2 regions of the Vibrio palustris genome follow, and region 1 is predicted to be linked to the other one. Evidence: predicted binding sites of a transcription regulator. Region 1 holds the regulator's gene; the other holds the start of a gene.
What was found. Region 1 encodes MetJ, which represses methionine synthesis genes. Its sites were predicted from a motif close to TTAGACNTNTANANGTCTAA; they were not measured.
Positions count from the first base shown of each region.

Region 2: metA (homoserine O-acetyltransferase MetA) is a predicted target of MetJ. The motif match lies at 2,523-2,542, and genes of this name have one in related genera.

Region 1 covers NZ_AP024887.1:2,423,273-2,427,476, forward strand. Annotated here, with positions in the region: gene rpmE (50S ribosomal protein L31) at 147-362, shown strand; gene OCU30_RS11350 (malic enzyme-like NAD(P)-binding protein) at 648-1,916, shown strand; gene metJ (met regulon transcriptional regulator MetJ) at 2,015-2,332, opposite strand; gene OCU30_RS11360 (O-succinylhomoserine (thiol)-lyase) at 2,532-3,698, shown strand; gene OCU30_RS11365 (bifunctional aspartate kinase/homoserine dehydrogenase II) at 3,699-4,204, shown strand, end outside.
Region 2 covers NZ_AP024887.1:1,441,411-1,445,614, reverse strand. Annotated here, with positions in the region: gene rlmF (23S rRNA (adenine(1618)-N(6))-methyltransferase RlmF) at 1-343, shown strand, start outside; gene OCU30_RS06820 (hypothetical protein) at 406-636, shown strand; gene OCU30_RS06815 (tetratricopeptide repeat protein) at 633-1,403, opposite strand; gene metA (homoserine O-acetyltransferase MetA) at 1,556-2,500, opposite strand; gene OCU30_RS06805 (ATP-binding protein) at 2,700-3,080, shown strand; gene OCU30_RS06800 (ABC transporter permease) at 3,046-4,203, opposite strand; gene OCU30_RS06795 (ABC transporter permease) at 4,184-4,204, opposite strand, start outside.

The DNA of each region.
Region 1 (4,204 bases):
TGATCGTAAGACGGGGATTCTTTATCATAGCGCGCCTTAACGTTCTGGCCTTTAATATAAGAGCCTAAACGTTTTTTACCATTAACTTACGTGTGGTGTCCAACTTAGATTTGGATAGCGACACGGCCTAATATTGAGGTTATCCCATGAAGACTGGTATCCACCCAGAATACACAGACGTGAACGCAAGCTGTTCTTGTGGCAACACTTTCACGTTTAAATCAACACTAAGCAAAGATACTCTACACCTAGACGTGTGTGACAAATGTCACCCATTCTACACAGGTAAGCAACGTATCGTTGATACCGGTGGTCGTGTTGATCGCTTCAACAAGCGTTTCGGTAGCCTTACAAGCAAATAAGCATGTTTGCTTTGTAAATACTGAAGTAAAAGGGCGCTGTATAGCGTCCTTTTCGATCCTATCCTGTTCTGCAAACTGTATTCACCGTCCAAATCTCCCTGTTTTCGTACCATTGTAAACCTCATAAATAAAGCAAACCTTTGCCTTACTCTCCGCTGGTCTTATCAGTAATTAACGCCATTAAAACTTCGCCATATTGCCTGTCGTCAACTAGGCACTGATAACATCCTGTTTTAGAATAATGCGCTTTCTACACCCCCTAAAAAAAACAATAGAGATCATCCAATGTCCGATAACCAAGCAAACCTTAAAGAAGCTTTTCGCCAAGAAGCGCTCAAATATCACGCTTACCCGACTCCAGGTAAAATTGCAGTCGCCCTCACTAAACCTGCAGATTCGGCGCATGACTTAGCGCTTGCTTATAGCCCAGGCGTTGCTGAACCTGTCCGTGAAATCGCACAAAATCCTGACAACATTTATAAGTATACTGGTAAAGGCAATACCGTTGCTGTCATTTCAAACGGTACGGCAATACTCGGTTTGGGTAACTTGGGACCACAAGCATCAAAACCTGTTATGGAAGGTAAAGCGCTGCTGTTCAAACGTTTTGCTGGTTTAGACTCTATCGACATTGAAGTAAAACACCGCACTACAGAAGAGTTCATTAATACTGTTGCCAGCATCGCTGATACGTTTGGTGGCATTAATCTTGAAGATATTAAAGCACCGGATTGTTTTGAAATTGAACGTCAATTGATTGAACGTTGTGACGTTCCAGTTTTCCATGATGACCAGCACGGAACAGCCATTGTCACTGCGGCAGGCATGTTGAACGCGATTGAACTGCAAGGTAAACAACTCGAAGACTGCACGATTGTCTGCTTAGGTGCTGGCGCGGCCGCGATTGCCTGTATGGAATTATTAATTCAATGCGGCGCAATGCGCGAAAAAATCTACATGCTCGATCGCAAAGGCGTCATCCATACTCGCCGTGACGACATCAACGAATACAAGCAGCGTTTTGCCAATAACACAGACAAACGTACTCTCGATGATGTGATTGCCGGCGCTGACCTGTTTTTAGGCGTATCGGGGCCAGATCTACTAACGAGCGAGCAACTTGCGTTGATGGCAGATAAACCTGTGGTGTTCGCTTGCTCGAACCCAGATCCAGAAATCAACCCTGAAGTGGCGCATAACACGCGTAACGATCTCATTATGGGAACGGGTCGTAGTGACTACCCTAACCAAGTGAATAATGTGTTGTGCTTCCCATTCATCTTCCGCGGGGCGCTGGATGTACGCGCGAGCGAAATCAACATTGAAATGAAATTGGCAGCCGTTGATGCTATCCGTCAACTAGCCAAAGAAACCGTACCGAGTGATGTATTGAAAGCGGCTGGGATTGATAACTTATCATTCGGTCCAGCTTACATTATTCCAAAACCAATGGACGCACGCTTACTGCCACGCGTTGCTCGTGCTGTTGCTGAAGCGGCCGTGGAATCGGGCGTCGCTCGCATTGATTTACCTGAAGGCTACATGGCCGACTAATGTATCTATATGTGTAAAACATCCTGTCAATAAAACAAAAAGCCCAGCAATGCTGGGCTTTTTTGTCTAACCAATCTTCCTACACGGCTCACGCGGACTTAGTCGTCAAACGACTCAAATTCAATCCCCATACGCGTCATCATTTCTTTTGCTTCAACGGGGATATCATCCGGCCCATCCTTGCGCAAGTCTTCATCGGTCGGCAATGGTTGACCCGTGTAAGCATGTAAAAACGCTTCACACAATAGTTCACTGTTAGTGGCATGTCGTAAATTATTAATCTGGCGACGAGTACGCTCATCCGTCAGCACTTTTAGTACCTTAAGTGGAATGGATACGGTGATTTTTTTCACCTGTTCACTTTTTTTACCATGTTCCGCATAAGGGCTTATATAGTCGCCGCTCCAATCTGCCATTGCGCACCTTCGTTCAGTCGTTCAGAAAATAAATAATCAGTAATGTAATTTTAACGGTATTTACTGCTATAAGCAAAGACATATAGATGGCTAGATGTGTTGACGTCCACAAAAACACACAGTAAAGTAGGTTGATAAACCTGCGCCTTGACGATAAGTTTGGTGACAGCAGCCCTCAGCGTTCAGGAAAGGATACATTATGAACCAACATAAACCCGATACCATTGCCGTTCGAACAGGAATTGAATCTGATTCACAACATCACGCCGTTGTTCCCCCTATTTATTTATCCACGAACTACGGCTTTCCAGCATTTGGGGAAGTTCCTACTTACGACTATACACGCTCTGGGAATCCCAACCGTAGTCTGTTAGAAGAGGCGCTGTCTGAATTAGAAGCTGGCGCAGGGGCCACGATTACTAACTGTGGTACCGCCGCCATCAATTTATGGATCACTGCTTTTCTTGGCCCCAATGATCTTATTATTGCCCCACATGACTGCTATGGCGGAACCTATCGTTTACTGAATACTCGCGCGCAAAAAGGCGATTTCAAGGTTAAATTCATAGACCAAAGCAATGACTTACAAGTCCAAGAGGCACTGAGCCAACAGCCTAAATTACTGCTGATTGAAACGCCATCTAACCCATTGATTCGTGTGGTTGATATCAAGAAAGTATGCAATCAAGCAAAACAACACGGCACGTTAGTCGCCGTGGATAACACATTTTTGACACCCGTATATCAACAACCCCTTACACTAGGCGCTGACTTTGTTATTCACTCGACCACCAAATACATCAATGGACATTCTGATGTTATCGGCGGTGTGCTGATCAGCGGTACACAAGCACATGCCGAAAAAGTAGCGTGGTGGGGAAATTGTATTGGGGCAACAGGTACGCCGTTTGATAGCTATCTCACTTTACGTGGCTTACGTACCTTGAGTGTACGTATGCGCCAGCACGAAGAAAGTGCCACTCGTCTACTGCAATACTTAAATGAGCAAGAGCTGGTCGGCACGATTTATCACCCAAGCTTGCCTGACCACCCTGGGCATGAAATTGCACAACAGCAACAGCGTGGCTTCGGCAGCATGCTAAGCTTCGAGGTGAATGCCACTTTTGAACAACTCAAAGTTTTCGTCAGCTCACTGAAACTGTTCTCATTGGCTGAATCTCTTGGGGGAGTAGAAAGTCTGATTTGTCACCCAGCTACAATGACACATCGCGCGATGGGTGAAGCTGCCCTAGCAGAAGCCGGCATTTCTCAACTATTGTTACGTGTTTCTGTCGGTTTAGAAGCAGCAGAAGATCTCATTGCCGATTTAGAACAAGCATTTACTATCGCGAAGGAGAGTTGTTAAATGACAACATCGCGCCAATTACATAAATTTGGTGGCAGCAGCCTAGCAGACGCTGAGTGTTATCAGCGTGTTGCACAGATCCTGTGTGATTATTCACACTCTAATGATCTCATTGTCGTATCGGCGGCAGGCAAAACAACCAACCGCTTAATTACCTTTATTGAAGAGTTAAGCAAAGATGGCCGTTTGGCCCATGAAACTTTATTAGCACTGAGACAGTACCAAAGCGAACTGATTACGTCGTTGCTTGACGGTGAAGCGGCTGATCACCTGCTAAGTCAACTTAATGGCGAAATCAGTGAGCTAGGAGAGCTAACGGCACCAATCTCTAGTGAGACTCGTGCGAATATTCTCGGCCATGGTGAAATGTGGTCAGCGCGACTACTCGCCGCTGTCCTTATGGATAAGCAATTAGACTGTGTTATGCAGGACGCGCGTACTTTCTTACGTGCAGAAGCCGGAATCCAACCCGAGGTAGATCGCGCCGCCTCACAACCTCTGCTCAA
Region 2 (4,204 bases), 980 kb from region 1:
GAAACGTGGCCGTTCATTGGGTTCACAACAGAATACGCATACGAATGGACCGATGCTGAATTTTGGTGGGCAACACGGTGAATTATGGTGTGTTGGCGGTGAAGCCAGTTTCCTGCGTCGTTTAGCCCAAGACAGTGCCCAATTTTCGGAGCAAGTGCTGTGGTTTACGAGCTTAATTTCTAAAAAAGACAATGTACGTTGGATGAAGAAACAGTTAGCAAAAGTAGGGGCGTGTGATGTGAAAATCGTTGAAATGGCGCAAGGTCAAAAGATCAGCCGATTTATCGCATGGAGTTTTCAAAATGCTGCGCAACGCAATAAGTGGGGACAAGAAGCGTGCTAATTTAAGTTATTGCATTGATAGCCGATAAAGTAAGAACAATCGCTATGCCTCTTGGAGGTAATATGGACTTTGAGTTTTTTGTACCGTGCCAGCCGAACTGGTTATGTAAGCCATTTTTTTTCGTGTTTACGATTGTGCTGCTTATTGGCTTAGGGTTCTTTATACGTATTGTATATCGAGAATACCTTAAATCAGTGCGTGTTAAAGAAACGCATCAACGTCGCCGTACCCACTATCGCGATCGTAAAGGTGGCGATGATGGTCGACCGACAAATGCAACAAAAAAACGCTAGGGTAAACGGTGACCAATTGATGCGTGAGTGTTGGCGACCGGCTCATTTTCACGCTCTTGCTTACTTTGTTTCTCCAGTTGTGCTCGCCATTGGTCTTGTCTAATCGGACTCAATAACTCACCGTATTGTTGAAGTAACCTATACGCCTTATGTGCTTGTTGGTTGTTGGCATACATGGCCAACAACCGCTCTATCATCCGCGGATTACTTGGGGCATGATTGACGGCTGCACGCATCGACTCAATCGCTTTATCGGTTTGGTTTGCCAGCCATAAACATTGGGCGGCACTTTCATAGGTAAGAGCAACATGAGTATATTTCTGTTGCTTAATCGCTTTAGAAAAATAGTTATTTGCTTGGTTATACTTGCCTTGCTGACAAAGAAATATGCCAAAATTATGTAGGAGCTGACTGTTGTTTGGGTAGCGTTGTAACGCTTGTTGGTAAATCCCGCTGGCTTGGCGAGTATCTTGTACTGTGTTGTAGTAATGGGCTAATGCTAACAATGTCGGTAAGTAATAAGGCGCGACGTGCTTAGCACGTTGTAGGTTCTTAAGAGCTTTTTGTGGCTGATTTCGCTCCATATAGGCAATGGCTAACGCAAGTCGGTTATCGGCAATTTGCCGCGGGCTAGCGGCGGGTTTTATTACGGTCGACTGTACGCATCCTGCCAACATTATCAGTGCGAGCCCTAACATCGTTGCGGTTTTGCGTTGATTGGTTGCGTGTATGGTTACACTATCAGATAGCGATAAGAACAAAGACATTGTGTTAATCACCATGGCTTGGATAAAGTCCGATAGTAAACGTTGCGATTGATAGACATAGCATGCATACAAAGCACTGCGAGTGACTTAACACAACTCAATGTTCGATATTAGGATTCGGGCACCATGGATGTGATGCCCGCCGACGTTATTTACTCGTCATCTTTCGTAAATTTATCTTCACTAAAGTTTTCTAGGTCAAACGGAGTCTGCTGATACACGCAGTAGTTCAACCAATTTGAAAATAATAAATTACCATGGCTACGCCAAGTCGCGCGCGGTGAGTTGGCTGGATTATCTTCTGGGTAATAATTGATCGGCATCATTGGAGATAGCCCTTGATCGACATCCCGTTGGTATTCGTGATGTAGGGTTGATGCTTCATATTCTGGATGACCGGTCACAAACACATTTCGTTTGTCTTTGGTGCAAGCAAGGTAGACGCCAGCCTGTTGTGATACTGCAAGAATATCCAGATCAGTATTATCAGCAAGATAGGTTGGATCAAAATCAGCGTGACGTGAATGAGGAGCTAAAAACGTATCATCAAACCCTCGCGTCAATGGGTGATATTGATACTGAGTTTCATGCGAATAGACCCCGGAAAGCTTGTCTTCACGCGTACGTTTTGGCAATTGATAAATCGATTTTAAAGCGGCTTGCGCAGCCCAACACACATACAACGTTGATGTCACGTGGTTTTTTGCCCATTCAATGACGGTTTGTAAGTGACTCCAATAAATCACATCTTCAAATTGCACTAACCCGAGCGGTGCGCCTGTAATAATTAAACCGTCGAAGTTACGATTTTTAACCACATCAAATTGGCGATAAAAAGAGTTTAAGTGTTCTTCAGGTGTGTTTTTACTTGGCCTATCATCGATTCGTAACAGTTCCACATCAATTTGTAGCGGAGAGTTAGAGAGTAAACGCAGGAATTGTGTTTCGGTTTCTATTTTTTTTGGCATGAGATTTAAGATCAAGACTTTGAGCGGACGAATTTGCTGGGTGGTCGCTCGTGACTCCGGCATGACAAAAATATGCTCTTGACGTAGCACATCTCTTGCGGGTAATTGATCGGGGATCTTAATAGGCACAACATACTCCCTTTTATTATCTATGGACGTCTATACATCTAGACTTATAACTTAAATCTTCGATAATGTCGAGGTTAAACTCTAACTTTCACTATTTTTCAACCGCGATATAGCCGAGTTTGATGCGGATAAACGATAAGCGTCATATACTACTTTGGCGCTTTAACTAATTCATTTTAATAATGTAATACGTGGTCTAATGAGTAAAGTGCTGACAGTCACACTAGTGCGGGGGTTACCTGGGTCGGGAAAGTCAACCCTAGCGCGAGAATTACCGGGCGTTCATTTAGAAGCGGATATGTATTTTATTGATGAGCGCGACGTGTATATTTTCCAGCCAGAAAAGCTGAGTGCCGCTCACGATTGGTGTCAACAGCGCAGTGAATATTGGCTTAGGCAAGGAGAAAGTATTGTCGTATCCAATACTTTTGTTCGTCATTGGGAAATGGCATTTTATAAGCGCCTTGCGAAACAGTATGGCGCTAAGCTCATAATTAAGGTGTGCCAAGGAAACTATGGTAGCATTCACAATATAGAGCCGACGGTTATTGAGAAAATGCGCCGTCGTTGGCAATATTAGGTAGCGTTCGACCGTTACGCTTAAATTGCCACCAAGCTAAACCGCCCCATAATACAGTTTGCAACCATAGCTGTGTCCATTGATCCGCCACCTGCTGCCAAGCCGCATCCATTTGGTTTAAGGCTAAAAATCCTTGAATACCTGGGGTGCTTGGAAACAGATTCGCCAACCAGACCACTGGTCGCGAAATACTTTCCATCGGCCAGATAAAACCGGCGGAAAACACCAAGGGCATAGAGCTGACTAACACTAAAAGCGTGACATACTCTCGTTTTGGTGTCACCGCACCTAAAAAAATACCAAGAAAGCATGTGCTCAATAAAAAAGGCAACAAAAGCAAGCTGAGTTCGACTGGTGAGGCAAGCGTATTGACCCCATGCCAATAAAAGCTTCCGCCAAAGTAGTAAGCACTTAATACATAATAGATGAGTACCAATACGAGAGTACGATTGAAGAGCAGCGTTCGTTGCGAAGCGGTCGACCAGTATCCTGAACTGTGTTTTTGCGTCCCTCCCATTAACCCGGCAGCCATGACCATGGTTTGTTGCAAAATGAGGACAAACACCGCAGGAACCACATAATCCACGTATCCCATACGAGCATTAAAGGTCGGCTTTAAATTATTTCTCAGGGGAGATAAGGTTTGCTTTGCTTGAGGTAATGCATCACCACGGTTAAGTAGGTGCTGAATTTTAACTTGTGCCGCTAACGTTCCAGAGGCCTGAGACAGACCTTCAACCACCGTTCCGTATACTAAAAAGTAAGATGCGTCACCGGCATACGCGAGGGTTGGGTGTTTACTCATCGCTAAATCCCGATAAAAATGATGGGGGATGACTAAAAATCCTGCGATATTCCCATTATAAAAATCATCTTTTGCGTCTTCAATCGAATGTACACGCTCGACCACATGTAATTGTGGGGTAGCATCGACCATACGTTCTAGTTGATAACTGGTTTGGCTTTTATCTAGATTGACGATCGCGATGGGTTGCGAGCGTGGAATTTGATGAGCGTAGGGGAGTGGATAGAGAAACGAATAAAAAAATACACCGCCAAATACTGTAATAACCACGACGCTATTGGTAAATAATGCCTTACATTCATTCAGTAGTTGGCGCATT